Regions from separate parts of the Arthrobacter sp. NQ7 genome, predicted to be linked through region 1. Evidence: riboswitches for the same ligand, from Rfam matches in the RefSeq annotation. Region 1 holds a riboswitch; the other holds the start of a gene.
What was found. Region 1 has a riboswitch for glycine ahead of cycA (D-serine/D-alanine/glycine transporter). Riboswitches for the same ligand answer to the same signal wherever they lie in the genome.
Positions count from the first base shown of each region.

Region 2: linked by a shared signal. The riboswitch ahead of gcvP (aminomethyl-transferring glycine dehydrogenase) and the one ahead of cycA (D-serine/D-alanine/glycine transporter) in region 1 are both predicted to bind glycine.

Region 1 covers NZ_JARFXU020000041.1:3,217-10,514, forward strand. The annotation lists gene gcvT (glycine cleavage system aminomethyltransferase GcvT) at 1-150, opposite strand, end outside; gene gcvP (aminomethyl-transferring glycine dehydrogenase) at 162-3,026, opposite strand; glycine riboswitch at 3,175-3,274, opposite strand; glycine riboswitch at 3,562-3,659, shown strand; glycine riboswitch at 3,660-3,768, shown strand; gene cycA (D-serine/D-alanine/glycine transporter) at 3,818-5,374, shown strand; gene PUN71_RS22455 (hypothetical protein) at 5,548-6,348, shown strand; gene PUN71_RS22460 (LamB/YcsF family protein) at 6,332-7,081, shown strand; gene PUN71_RS22465 (DUF445 domain-containing protein) at 7,168-7,298, opposite strand, start outside.
Region 2 covers NZ_JARFXU020000032.1:27,679-34,976, forward strand. The annotation lists gene PUN71_RS21270 (APC family permease) at 1-633, opposite strand, end outside; gene PUN71_RS21275 (Dps family protein) at 855-1,334, shown strand; gene PUN71_RS21280 (MFS transporter) at 1,410-2,957, opposite strand; gene PUN71_RS21285 (TetR/AcrR family transcriptional regulator) at 3,041-3,577, shown strand; glycine riboswitch at 3,673-3,770, shown strand; gene gcvP (aminomethyl-transferring glycine dehydrogenase) at 3,959-6,805, shown strand; gene gcvT (glycine cleavage system aminomethyltransferase GcvT) at 6,814-7,298, shown strand, end outside.

The DNA.
Region 1 (7,298 bases):
GAGGTCGAACAGCCCCGCGGCTTTGCGGACGGCGTGGTGTTCAGCGAGTTCGGATTCGTACTTGAGCGGCATCTGCCAGCCACCGAAATCCGTGAAGGAGGCCCCGGCTTTCTTGTGCTGCTCATAGAGGGCGGTGTAATTCTCAGTCATAGGAAGTCCTTTTAGTTTTCGAAGTCTTCAAGCGGAGGGCAGGAGCAGACCAGGTTGCGGTCGCCGGCGGCGCCGTCGATCCGTCCGACCGGCGGGAAGTACTTGTCCTGCCGCAGCGACGGAACCGGGAAGGCCGCCTGTTCGCGCGGGTAGGCGCGGTCCCAGTCGGAGCTGACGACGGCGGCCGCCGTGTGCGGTGCGTTGCGCACCGGAGATGCCTCCAGGGTGAAGTCTCCGGCAGCGACCTGCTCGATCTCGGCATGGATGGTGATCATCGCCTCGATGAAGCGGTCGATCTCGGCGAGGTCCTCGGACTCGGTGGGCTCCACCATCAGCGTCCCGGCGACGGGGAAGGCCAGGGTGGGGGCGTGGAAGCCGAAGTCGATCAGCCGCTTGGCCACGTCCTCGGCCGTCACGCCGGTGCGGGCGGTGAGTTCGCGCAGGTCCAGGATGCACTCGTGCGCCACCAGGCCTCCCTCGCCGGTGTACAGGACCGGGAAGTATTCGTTCAGGCGGGACGCGACGTAGTTCGCGGCGAGCAGCGCGGACTTGGTGGCCTCGGTCAGGCCCTCGCCGCCCATCAGCTTCACGTAGGCCCACGAAATCGGCAGCACCCCGGCGGAGCCGAAGCGGGAGGCCGAAATGGCCACGCCGTGGCCTGCCTCGTGCGCGGCCTTGTTCGCGTCGCCGGGCATGAACGGTGCCAGGTGCGCCTTGGCAGCGACCGGGCCGACGCCCGGACCGCCGCCGCCGTGCGGGATGCAGAAGGTCTTGTGCAGGTTCAAGTGCGAGACATCGCCGCCGAACTTACCCGGCTGCGCCAGGCCCACCAGCGCGTTCAGGTTCGCGCCGTCCACATACACCTGGCCACCTGCAGCGTGCACCGCATCGCAGACCTCGCGCACGTCGGAATCGTACACACCGTGCGTGGAGGGGTAGGTGATCATGATGGCCGAGAGAACGTCCTTGTTGGCCTCGATCTTCGCCGTCAGGTCATCGTGGTCGATGGTGCCGTCCGCGGCGGTGGCCACGACGACGACCTTCATGCCGGCCAGGACGGCCGAGGCGGCGTTGGTGCCGTGCGCGGACGCCGGGATCAGGCAGATGTTGCGCTGCTGCTCGCCGCGGGAGTGGTGGTAGCCGCGGATCGCCAGCAGCCCGGCGAGCTCGCCCTGGGAGCCGGCGTTGGGCTGGATGGACACCTGGTCGTAGCCCGTGATCTCCGCGAGGTCCGCTTCCAGGCCTGAGATGAGTTCGCGCCAGCCCTCGGTTTGGGAGTCCGGGGCGAACGGGTGGATGGAGGCGAACTCGGGCCAGGAGATGGCTTCCATTTCGGCTGTGGCATTCAGCTTCATGGTGCAGGAGCCCAGCGGGATCATGGTGCGGTCAAGCGCCAGGTCCCGGTCCGAGAGCTTGCGGATGTAGCGCAGCAGCTGCGTTTCGGACCGGTGCGTGGTGAACACCGGATGCTGCAGGTACGCGGACGTGCGGAGCACGGCCCCGGGCAGTTCGAACCCCTCGGCGTCGCCCACCGGACCGGCACCAAAGGCGACGGCGACGGCGGACAGTGTTGCCGCCGTCGTCGTCTCATCAATGGAAACGCCAACGGTGTCCTGATCGATGAAACGCAGGTTGATGCCGCGGGCCTCGGCTGCCGTGATCACCTTGGCGGCCTTGCCCGGCACGCGGACCGTGAGGGTATCGAAGAAGGAGTCGCTGACCAGCTCCCGGCCCATGGACGTAAGCGCTGTTGCCAGCACCCTGGCTTTGTGGTGGACGGTCTCGGCGATCGCCTTCAGCCCGTCCGGGCCGTGGTAGACGGCGTAGAAGGAGGACACGATGGCCAGGAGTGCCTGCGCGGTGCAGATGTTGGACGTGGCCTTCTCCCGGCGGATGTGCTGCTCGCGGGTCTGCAGCGCCAGGCGGTAGGCAGGCGTGCCGGCGTTGTCCTTGGAGACTCCGACGATCCTGCCGGGCAGGGTGCGTTCCATCCCCTTCTGGACGGCCATGTAGGCGGCGTGCGGCCCCCCAAAGAACAACGGCACGCCAAAACGCTGGGTGGAGCCGACGGCGATGTCCGCGCCCTGCTCGCCCGGGGGCGTGATCAGGGTGAGTGCCAGCAGGTCGGCGGCAACGGTGACCAGCGCGCCGCGCTCTTTGGCATCGGCGATGACGCCGGACTGGTCCCAAACCCGGCCGGAAACCCCCGGCTGCTGCAGCACGATGCCGTTGATGGCACCTTCGGGAAGTCCCTGGGACAGGTCAGCCACCTCAACCTCGAAGCCCAGCGCCTCGGCGCGGCCCTGGACGATGGCGATGGTCTGCGGGAGGCAGTCGGCGTCGATCACCGTCTTGCCGTCCTTGGCATTCTTGTCCTTGTTGGCGCGGCGCATCAGCAGCACGGACTCAGCCACGGCGGTGGCCTCATCCAGCAGCGAGGCGTTGGCGACGGGGAGGGCCGTCAGGTCCTGGACCATGGTCTGGAAGTTCAGCAGCGCTTCCAGCCGGCCCTGTGAGATTTCCGGCTGGTAGGGCGTGTAGGCCGTGTACCAGGCGGGGGATTCCAGGATGTTGCGGCGGATCACCGGGGGAGTGACGGTGTCGTAGTAGCCCTGGCCGATCATCTGGACGGCGGTCTTGTTCCGGCCGGCGATTCGGCGCAGCTCCGCGAGGACTTCCACCTCGCTGAGGGCGTCCTGCAGGCAGAGGGCAGATTCCTGGCGGATGGAGGCGGGGACGGCAACGTCAACGAGGCCGTCCACGCTGTCATAGCCCACGGCTTTGAGCATGGTGTCGACGTCGGCCTGGCGGCGCGCGCCGATATGGCGGTCAACAAACGATGTTGGAAGCGATTGAATCGTCAAGAGGAACTCCAGGTCTGGCCGGCCTGGGGTGGCACGGCATGGGATGGGTTCCTCCCCGCTCTGTATTGGACCTGAGAGATTCCGCGTGGCCTGCTCTTGGCAGGCGGCCGCTTGCACCGTCGGTGAACCGGATTGAAGCCCGGTTGCTTTCCAGAGTCGCCTCGCCATGACGGTACGTGGGCCTGAGAGATTCCTGGGGAGGATTTGCTCCTACGGCGCCTGCCCGGTGGATGCCGGGAGAACTCTCCCGTCACAGCTCGAAAGGCTTATTCAAATGTGGGTGATTCGGCTCACAAGGTATCGGGAATAGCTGATTATGGCAAGTCGGCGCCCGCGGCGTCGGCCCCGTCCGCAGCCGAAGGAGCGCGGCCAACGGTTATGTCGAAAAGAGTTTGACATTCCATCGTGACGGACACCACACTGAACCCCGGGATTGGCGCCGCGCCGGCTGGCTCAGCGTATCAGGAGCGGCCGACTGCCGGCGCCGGTCCCATCGCACGAAGACCGCAGTCCAGAAAAGGCAGCGGTATCCAACTGAATACGCCTTTGACCTGCGGCGGGAGAGCCTGCCGGGTACATCCAGCAGGCGCCGTAGGAGCAAACCCTCCCCAGGAAACTCTCAGGCCCACGTACCGCCGCGGACAGGCAACTCTGGAAAGCGGCCAGGCATGCCCTGGCTCACCGACGGTGCAAGCGGCCGCCTGCCAAGAGCAGGCCACGCGGAAACTCTCAGGTCCACAACAGAGCGGGGAGGAACCCAATCTTTGCGGTACCCAAATGCCGCTTTACCGATGGAGTTCCTCATGGCGATTCATCCCCCCACGTCCGGCGAACCAGCACGGTTCAACGGCGAACCAGCACGCAACCCCGGTGCGGCCACGGCGGTCCGCAGCGAACCCCCGCACCTGGAACGGCAGCTCACCAACCGGCACATCCAGCTCATCGCCATTGGCGGGGCGATTGGCACCGGCCTCTTCATGGGCTCCGGCAAGACCATCTCCGCTGCGGGGCCCTCCGTGATCTTCGTGTACATGATCATCGGCTTCATGCTCTTCTTCGTCATGCGGGCCATGGGCGAACTGCTGCTGAGCAACCTGAACTACAAGTCCTTCAGTGACTTCGCCGCCGACCTCCTGGGACCGTGGGCGGGTTTCTTCACCGGCTGGACGTACTGGTTCTGCTGGGTCATCACTGGAATCGCCGACGTGATCGCCATCGCGGGCTATTCCAAGGAACTCTGGCCGGCCCTGCCGCTGTGGATTCCGGGCCTGGCCACCGTGGCCATCCTGCTGCTGCTGAACCTCGCCACCGTCAAGGCCTTCGGCGAGACCGAGTTCTGGTTCGCCCTCATCAAGATCGTCGCCATCGCGGCGCTGATCATCGTGGGCCTCTTCATGATCTTCACCGGCTTCCAGAGCGACGCCGGTACGGCCAGCTTCACCAACCTGTGGAGCCACGGCGGGTTCTTCCCCAATGAATTCATGGGCTTTGTGGCCGGCTTCCAGATCGCCGTGTTCGCCTTCGTGGGCATCGAACTGGTGGGCACCACCGCCGCCGAGGCCAGGAACCCGGAGCGCACGCTGCCCAAGGCCATCAACGCCATTCCGGTCCGCGTCCTGCTTTTCTACGTCGGCGCACTGATCATCCTGATGGCCGTCACCCCGTGGACGCAGTTCGCTGCAGGCCACAGCCCGTTCATCGGCATGTTCTCCCTGGCCGGCCTGGGCGCCGCCGCCACGGTGGTCAACCTGGTTGTCCTCACCTCGGCCATGTCCTCGGCCAACTCCGGCATCTACTCCACCTCCCGCATGGTCTTCGGCCTTGCCCAGGAGGGCGACGCGCCCGGCATCTTCAGCCGCCTGTCCACGAGGAAGGTGCCCAGCAACGCCCTGTTCCTGTCCTGCGTCCTGCTGCTCTCCGGCGTCGTCCTCATGTACGCCGGCCAGGACGTTGGCAAGGCGTTCGAAATGGTGACCACGGTGTCGGCCGTCTGCTTCATCTTCGTCTGGTCGATCATCCTTGCCAGCTACATCGCCTTCCGCCGGCGCCGGCCGCACCTGCACGATGCGTCGCAGTTCAAGATGCCCGGCGGCATCCCGGCAGTGTGGGTGGTCTACGCGTTCTTCGCCTTCGTCCTCTGGGCCCTGACCACCCAGCCGGACACGCTCCTTGCCCTGCTCGTGACGCCCGTCTGGTTCGTCGTGCTTGGCGTGGCCTGGGCCATCCTGCGCCGCCGGCCCGCCCACCTGGCCCGCTTCGAGGTCTTCCGGGCTGAGCTCCGCGCTGACCAGGCTGCCGCCGGACAAAACGGTGGCCAAGCCCCGGGCGTGGCAGAGGAGGTCCAGCAGGCCAGGAAGTAACGTCCGACGGCGGGGTGCGGCGCGGGCGCCCGGCTCCAGTTGCCGTTCCCGCCGCCGCAGCCCGCCCGTCGCGTGCTGCAGGCGTGAAAGTTCAGCATGCTTAGTGTTGATCCACATAGGATGGAAATGCACGGCAGCCCAACCGCTGCAGGTCGATTTGAACGAAGGTGACCATGGCCCGGCGCAGCAACCCCGCAGTACGCATCGCACAGGAGACCGCCCACAACGCAATGTTCGACGCCGAGGGCAAGCCCAAGCCCGGTGTCCACAACATGCTGCTGAAGGCAGTTCAGATCCAGCGGCCGCTGGTGCTTGCCTACATCCGCAGGCTCCAGAAGAGGCATCCGCGGGCCACCGCCGCCCAGTTGGCGGACATCGCCGAGCGTGACTACCTCCGGGCCGTGGCCGGTGGGGGCGCGCTGGTGGGTGCCACCGCCGTCGTTCCCGGGGTTGGGACCGTCGCGTCACTGGGACTGTCCGCGGCCGCCACCGTCGGCTTCCTGGAAGCGACGGCACTCTACGCAACGTCACTGGCGGAGCTCCACGGCATCCGCCTGACCAACCCGGAAAAAGCCGGGACCATGGTCATGGCCATCATGCTTGGCGAGGAGGGCACCGCCCTGCTCGGCACACTCAGCGGCCAGGCATCGGGCGGCGCCACCACCACCTGGAGCAACGCCCTCTCCAAGTCGATGGTGGTGCCGGGATTCGGAAGTGTCCGCAAACGGATCCAGCAGGCCTTCCTCAGGAACCTGCTCAAGCGCCAGGGAACTGCCCTGTTCGGCCGGGCCCTTCCGTTCGGGATAGGTGCCGTCGTGGGTGGAGCCGGTAACCTCGTGATGGGCCGTGCGGTGGCCAAGAACGCCCGGGAGGCGTTCGGGCCAATGCCGGAAACCATCCCCGGGGAGCTGACTGCCGCCGCCGGGCCGGACAACCTGACGCTGGAAGGCAACACACTTGGATCTCAACGCTGACGTAGGGCAATCGTTCGGCTCCTGGACGGCCGGCGGCGACCCGGCAATGTTCCAGCTGGCAACCAGCGCCAACGTGGCCTGCGGCCTCCATGCGGGCGATCCCGTCACCATGCTGGACAGCTGCCGGGCCGCCTACGAGCTCGACGTCACCGTTGGCGCACACCTGGGCTACCGCGACCTGGCCGGCTACGGCCGCCGAAGGCTGGGGATGAGCTTCGACGAACTGTTCGGCGACGTGCTGTACCAACTGGGGGCGCTCGACGGCGTAGCCCACGCGGTGGGTGCTTCGGTGGACTTCGTGAAGCCGCACGGAGCGCTGTACGAGACCGTGATTGACGATGCCGACCAGGCGTCAGCGGTGGTGGCGGCTGTGAATGCCTACGACCCGGGGCTTCCTATCCTTGGCTTCCCCGGATCCGAACTGCTGAAGCAGGCCAAGGAGGCCGGCCATCCGGTGTTCACCGAGGCTTTCGCCGACCGTGCGTACCGCGCCGACGGCAGCCTGGTCGCGCTCTCCGACGAAGGCGCCGTGCTGCACGACACCGATGCGGTGGTAGAGCGGGCTGTCCGCCTGGCGACCCAGGGCGACGTCGTCGCGGTGGACGGGACCGTGGTCAGTGTCCGTCCCGATTCCCTGCGCCTCCTCAGCGGAACACCTGCCGCTGTGGAGCTCGCAGCACGCGTCAGGGCCGGGCTTGAGGCCGCCGGTGTGCAGCTGGAGCCGTTCGCCTAGTCCGCTTTTCCGCCGCGCAGGTTCCCCGTCGCACCCCAAATATGCGGGGCGAAAAGGAATATGGCCAGCGCCGGAATCCCTTCGGCTCACCCGAAGATCAGCTGCGCCACCGTGAAGATCGCCAGCCCGGCCAGGGAGCCCACCACGGTGCCGTTGATGCGGATGAACTGCAGGTCCTTGCCCACCTGGAGTTCGATCTTCTGCGACGTTTCCTCGG
Region 2 (7,298 bases), on a different contig from region 1:
GCTCGACCAGTTGGCGAAGGCCATGGCGACGAACAGGCCAAGCACCAGCAACTGGAAGCCCACCAGGCTGTACTGCACCAGCTTGGTGGTGTGCAGGCCGCGGTAGCTGACCCAAACGGCCAGTGCCACGAAGACGAAGCACGTCAGGACGTTCAGGGCTTTGTTGTCCGCCAGGTCCGCCAGTTCGGCGGAACCGGTGAGCTGGGACAGGAAGAGGTAGAAGAAGTCGACGGCGACGCCGGCCAGGTTGGACAGCACGATGATGTTGGCGGCCAGCAGGCCCCAGCCGCCCATCCAGCCGATCCAGGGTCCAAAGGCTTTGGTCACCCAGGTAAAGGTGGTGCCGCTGTCGGGGGAGTCGGCGTTGAGCTCCCGGTAGGCGAGCGAAACCAGGATCATCGGAATGAACCCGATCAGGAAGATAACGGGCAACTGGAGGCCGGCTTCGTTGACGGTGGGTCCCAGTGCGCTGGTGAGGGTATAGGCGGGGGCAATGGTTGAAATGCCGAGGACGACGACGGCCAGGAGCCCGAGCTGCCCGCCCTTGAGTCCCTTGGCACTGACGCCGTCCGTGGACGGTGCGTGGGCGTGCGGACCGGGTTTGGCCGTACTGGTGCGGATTGTCTCTGTCATGGCACCACTTTCTGGAAGGCTGTGAGACGGAGGTCACTATATGAATGGCGTTCATTTAGTATGGGGGTGCCGGGCTGCGGATGCAAGATGAAATATGAATCACATTCGTTTATGACTCATCTTCAGAATTAGTAAGCTCACTGAGAAATTCGCGGATACCCTGCCGCCACCCCATCCGTGGCTGGTAGCGTCTGCCTTATTGGACCACCAGAGGAGGATGCATGAAAGCTTCACCGACACTGACCAACAACCTGCAGGCCGTACTTGCCGACCTCATCGAGCTCCACGTGCAGGGTAAGCAGGCGCACTGGAACATCGTGGGCACCAACTTCCGCGACCTCCACCTGCAGCTTGATGAGATCGTCGACGCCGCCCGCCAGTTCGCGGATGACACCGCCGAACGCATGCGCGCCCTGCATGCCCTTCCCGACGGCCGCAGCTCCACCGTCGCCGAAACCACCAGCCTGGCCCAGTTCCCCGACGGACTGATCAGCACAACGGATGCCATCGAGCGGATCGTCGCCGCCATGGAGGCCGCCGTGGGCACCATGCGCAAGGTCCATGACGAAGTGGACGAAGAAGACCCCACGTCGGCTGACCTGCTGCACGAGTTCATCGCCCGGCTGGAGCAGTTCGCCTGGATGGTGCAGGCGGAAAACATGAAGCCGACCGCCAAGGTCACCGCCGCCGACTCCAAGTAGCCGGCAGCCACCGCCATCGGCGTGGCGCCCTTTGCAGGGCAATCCCCCTGCAAAGGGCGCTTTTTTCTGCCCCGGCTAGGAAGCCTTCGGCACTCTCCGAAGGACGACGGCGGCCAGGACTGCCGCCGCCGCCATCAGGACCAGCCCAATCGCCGCGGTGATGTGCACGCCGGAGTCGAAGGCGGCGGCTGCGGCATCCCTGGTCAGCTCCGCCAGTGGAGCGGGGAGGCCGGCCGCCGCTTCCACCGCCCCGGCCAGGGTTTCCCTGGCGTTGTGCAGGCCGGGGCCCGGCAGTATTTCCTCCACCCCTGCGGGCAGCCGCAGGTTTTGCTGGTAGGAGGCGGTCAGGATGGAACCCAGCACCGCCGTCCCCAGCAGAGATCCCACCTCATAGCCCGTTTCCGAGATCGCAGCAGCGGCCCCGGATTTCTCCGGCGGCGCTGAGCCCAGGATGAGGTCGTTGGATATTGTTTCCGCCGTGCCGACACCCAGCGCCAGGACCAGCAGGGCTGCCAGCAGCAGCGCGGGGCCGCCGTCGTGGTTCCCGAAGGCAACCATGCTGTAGCCCGCGGCGCTGAAAGCCAGGCCCGCCGCCACCACTGCCCCGGGACGCACCTTGCGGACCAGGGGAACCACGACCAAACCCGACACAACCGTGGCCGCCAGTGCCGGAATCATCGCGACGCCGGCGGCTGACGGGGTCATCCCTTCGAGGAGCTGGAGATGCTGGGCCAGGAACAGGATGAAGCCGTTGAAGGAGAACAGGGCGAGGATGTTGGCGCTGATGGCCATGCTGAACACGCTGTTCCCGAACAGCGACATGTCAAGCAGGGGGTGCTCCAGCCGGTGCTGGCGCCGGACGAATACGACGCCCATGGCCAGGCCGAAGAGGATGCTGCCCAGCCCGGCTGCGCCGGGACCCTCGGTGGCCAGCGCCTTGATGCCGTAAACCACCGGAACCATGACCAGCATGGAGAGCAGGATGCTGGGAATATCCACCTTTCCTGGTGCCGGGTCCTTCGATTCCGGAATAAGGGCCGGCCCACCCGCCAGCAGGGGAAGCATGAGGGGGACTGCCACCAGGAACACGGCACCCCACCAGAAGTGCTCCACCAGCCATCCGCCGAAGATCGGCCCCAGGGCCGCGCCGCCCGAGAATCCCGCGGCCCAGATGGCCACCGCAAGCCGGCGGCGGTTGGGCTGGGGAAAAATATTCCGGATCAGCGACAGCGTGGACGGCATCAGAATGGCGCCAAAGAATCCCAGGGCTGCGCGGCCGGCAATCAGCCACTCAGGCGTGGGGGCGAAGGCCGTTGCGGCTGAGAGGGCTGCGAAGCCCAGGCTGCCAATGATCAACAGCCTCCGCCGCCCGATCCGGTCACCCAGGCTGCCCATGGATACCAGCAGCCCGGCCAGCACCAGCGGGTAGGCGTCGACGATCCACAGCAGCTGCACGCCGGACGGATCCAGGGCGCGGGCAATGGCCGGGAGGGCAAAGGTCAGGGCCGTATTGTCCACTGCCACCAGCAGTACCGGAAACATCAGCAGCGCCAGGGCGGCCCAATCACGCCGGCCGGAGAGGGCCGGGCTGGTCTCCAACGGGGTGGGTGCGGTCGTCGTCATGAAATAACTATACCGTCCAGACGGTATAGTTTGAAAGCGCCGGCATTCCGCTTTCCTGCCGGATGCCGGGCATGATGGGAAGCATGCCCCGAAAGCCTGTAGCCCGTGACGCGGTCCTTGATGCCTTCGAGTCCCTGCTGATCGAAGTGGGGGAGCGCGCGGCCACCCTCGATGCCGTGGCGCGAAAGGCCGGCGTGTCGAAGGGCGGCCTCCTGTACCACTTTCCGAACAAGGAAGCCCTTATCGCCGTGCTGCTCGACCGGCTGGAAGGGCTGGCCAAGGCCGACGCCGATGCCATGGCCTCGGCCAGCGAGGGCGCCGCGGCATACTTCATCCGTTCTTCCGTCTGGGCCGACACTCCCCTGGACCGCGCCATCGTGGCCGCCACCAGGCTTGCCGAAGTGGCGCACGAAGAGACCCGCCGCCGTTTCGCAGCCATCCAGCAGCGCTGGCTGGACGAAATCGCGGCCGACGTGGGGCCGGGGCTGGCCAAGGCCGTGCTGTACATGGGTGACGGGCTGTATTTCAACGCCATGCTGTCCGTGGCGCCCGCGCCGGAGGGCGGAGGGGCGGCCGACGTTGAGGAACTGCTGGCCGCGCTGGAACGGCTTCGCAGGTAGGTTTCGGCATTTGCCGGGAGGGGCCGCCCCGTAGGACAATGGAGAGTTGTGAGGGCTGTCACCGGCCGTCATGAAACCCACAACTTAATAGCCTTTGATCTGCGGCGGGAGAGTTCTGCCGGAAGTACAGGCAGGCGCCGTAGGAGCAAATCCTCCCCAGGAATCTCGCAGGCCCCTGTACCGCCGCGGCGAGGCGCCTCTGGAAAGCAGCAGGCAGTCATCCTTCCCCCTGGGAGGGGCCAAAGGCTGTTGTGCTCACCGACGGTGCAAGCGGGTCCTGCCCAGGCAGGGGACGCGGAAACTCTCAGGTCCAATACAGAGCGGGGAGGAACCCGAATAGCTGTGGCGTACCCTGCGCCGCCTGAGTAAATGGAGTTCCTTGTGTCGGTTACCCCAGCCTCCACCACGTTCGTAGACCGCCATATCGGTGCGCGCCGCCAGGCCGACGTCGACACCATGCTCAAAGCCGTGGGCTACGACACGGTCGACAACCTGGTGGACACGGCGGTGCCCAAGGTCATCCGCCAGGAGACCGCCCTCCGCCTGCAGGACGCCCTCAGCGAGGTCGAAGTCCTCACCGAACTCCGTAAACTGGCGGCGAAAAACAAGACCGCCGTCCAGATGATCGGGCAGGGCTACTACGACACCGTGACTCCGCCGGTGATCCGCCGGAACATCCTGGAGTCCCCTGCCTGGTACACGGCCTACACGCCCTACCAGCCGGAAATCTCGCAGGGCCGCCTCGAGGCGCTGCTGAACTTCCAAACCATGGTGCAGGACCTTGTGGGACTGCCCATCGCCAACGCTTCCCTGCTGGATGAGGCCACCGCCGTGGCCGAGGCCGTGCTGCTGATGCGCCGCGCCAACAAGGACAAGAATGCCAAGGACGGCAAGACCGTCCTGGACAGCGACGTGCTGCCCCAGACCATCGCCATCGTCCAGGGCCGCGCCGAGGCGCTGGGCTTCGAGGTGGAGGTCGCCGACCTGTCCCAGGGACTTCCCGAGGGCGACATCAACGGCATCGTGCTGCAGCAGCCTGGCGCCTCCGGACGCGTCTGGGACCAGTCCGGCGTTATCGCCGCCGCCAAGGAGCGCGGCGCGCTGGTAACCGTTGCCGCCGACCTGCTGGCACTCACCCTGATCACGCCCCCGGGGGAGCAGGGCGCGGACATTGCCGTGGGCTCCGCCCAGCGCTTCGGTGTTCCCCTGTTCTTCGGCGGCCCGCACGCCGCCTACATGGCCGTCCGCAAGGGCTTGGAACGTTCGCTGCCCGGCCGCCTGGTGGGCGTGTCCAAGGACGACGCCGGCGTCCCCGCCTACCGCCTGGCGCTGCAGACCCGCGAGCAGCACATCCGCCGCGAAAAGGCCACGTCCAACATCTGCACCGCCCAGGCGCTCCTGGCCATCGTCGCCTCCATGTACGCGGTGTACCACGGCCCGGACGGGCTGAAGGCGATCGCCGGAACGGTGCACGGCCACGCGCGCACCCTGGCGGCCTCACTTGCCGCTGCCGGCGTCGAGGTCCTGCACCGGAGCTTCTTCGACACCCTGACCGTGCGCGTCCCCGGCCGCGCAGCAGCCCTCGTCGCCGACGCCGAGGCGCGGGGCATCAACCTGCGCCACATCGACGGCGACACGGTCGGCATCTCCCTGGATGAAACCACGACGGCGGCCGTCGTCGCCCAGGTTGCCGACATCTTCGGCGCCCAGGTCGCCGACGGGGACGGCTTTGCCCTCGAAGCCGCCGTTGAGCGTTCTTCCGACTACCTGCAGCACCCGGTGTTCAACACACACCGGTCAGAAACCCAGCTGCTGCGCTACATCCGCAAGCTCTCGGACCGGGACCTGGCGCTCGACCGCACCATGATACCGCTGGGCTCCTGCACCATGAAGCTGAACGCCACCGCCGAAATGGAAGCCATTTCCTGGCCGGAGTTCGCCTCCATCCACCCGTTCGCCCCGGACTCCCAAACCGAGGGCTGGCGCGAACTCATCTCGGGCCTGGAAGCGGACCTCGCGGAGATCACGGGCTACGACCAGGTGTCCATCCAGCCCAACGCCGGCTCCCAGGGCGAACTGGCCGGGCTGCTGGCGATCCGCGGCTACCACCACTCCCGCGGCGAGCAGCAGCGCAACATCTGCCTGATCCCGGCCTCGGCGCACGGCACCAACGCCGCCTCCGCCGTCTTGGCCGGCATGAAGGTCGTCGTCGTGGCCACCGCCGCGGACGGCACCATCGACCACGATGACCTGACGGCCAAGATCGAGGCCAACAAGGACGCCTTGTCCTGCATCATGATCACCTACCCCTCCACCCATGGGGTCTATGACGGCGATGTCCGGGACGTCTGCGACGCAGTCCACGCCGCAGGCGGCCAGGTGTACATCGACGGCGCGAACCTGAACGCCCTGGTGGGCCTGGCGCAGCCGGGCCAGTTCGGCGGCGACGTCTCGCACCTGAACCTGCACAAGACCTTCTGCATCCCGCACGGCGGCGGCGGACCCGGCGTCGGCCCGGTCGCTGCCAAGGCGCACCTGGCACCCTTCATGCCCGGCGACGCGAACAAGGCCGCGCACGAGGCAGGCCACGGTGTCGCGATCAGTGCGTCCCGTTTCGGCTCCGCCGGGGTGCTGCCGATTTCGTGGGCCTACGTGAAGCTGATGGGCGGCGAGGGCCTGACCGAGGCCACCAAGTCCGCGCTGCTCGCCGCGAACTACGTCGCCTCACGCCTGAACGAATACTTCCCCGTCCTGTACACCGGCGAGGGAGGCCTGGTGGCGCACGAGTGCATCCTGGACCTGCGCGAACTCACCGCGAAGACCGGGGTCACGGCCGAGGACGTGGCCAAGCGGCTGATCGACTTCGGCTTCCACGCCCCCACCCTGTCCTTCCCCGTCGCCGGGACCCTGATGGTGGAGCCCACCGAATCCGAGGACCTCGCCGAAATCGACCGCTTCATCGACGCCATGATCAGCATCCGCAAGGAAATCGACCAGGTGGCCAACGGGGACTTCGCCGTGACGGACTCACCCCTGCGCCACGCACCCCACACGGCAGCCGCCGTCGTCAGCTCCGACTGGGACCGCGCCTACCCCCGCGAACAGGCCGCCTTCCCCGCCCACCACAAACAGGACAAGTACTTCCCGCCCGTGGGACGCATCGACGGCGCGGCCGGCGACCGGAACCTCATCTGCTCCTGCCCACCGCTTTCCGAGTTCGAGAACTGAGCCACCCCATGACCGCGAAATATACGGCCCTCTACAACGAACACCAGAAGCTTGGCGCCTCCTTCACGGACTTCGGCGGCTGGCAGATGCCGCTCAAGTACGAATCCGAACTCGCTGAACACCACGCCGTCCGCAAGGCTGCGGGGCTGTTCGACCTCTCCCACATGGGCGAAGTCTGGGTCACCGGCCCGGATGCCGCTGCTTTCCTGGACTACGCCCTGGTGGGGAAGGTCTCCGCCATGGCGGTGGGCAAGGCGAAGTATTCGCTGATCTGCAATCCGGACGGCGGCATCATCGACGACCTGATCGTCTACCGCCGTCCGGCGGCCGAAGACGGCACCGACGTCTTCCTCGTGGTGCCCAACGCGGGCAACGCCGGGACGGTCGCCCGTGAACTGCTGGAGCGGACCTCAGGCTTCAATGCACTGGTGGACGATGCTTCAGGCCGCACGTCCCTCATCGCGGTCCAGGGACCACTGGCCCAGGAGCTCCT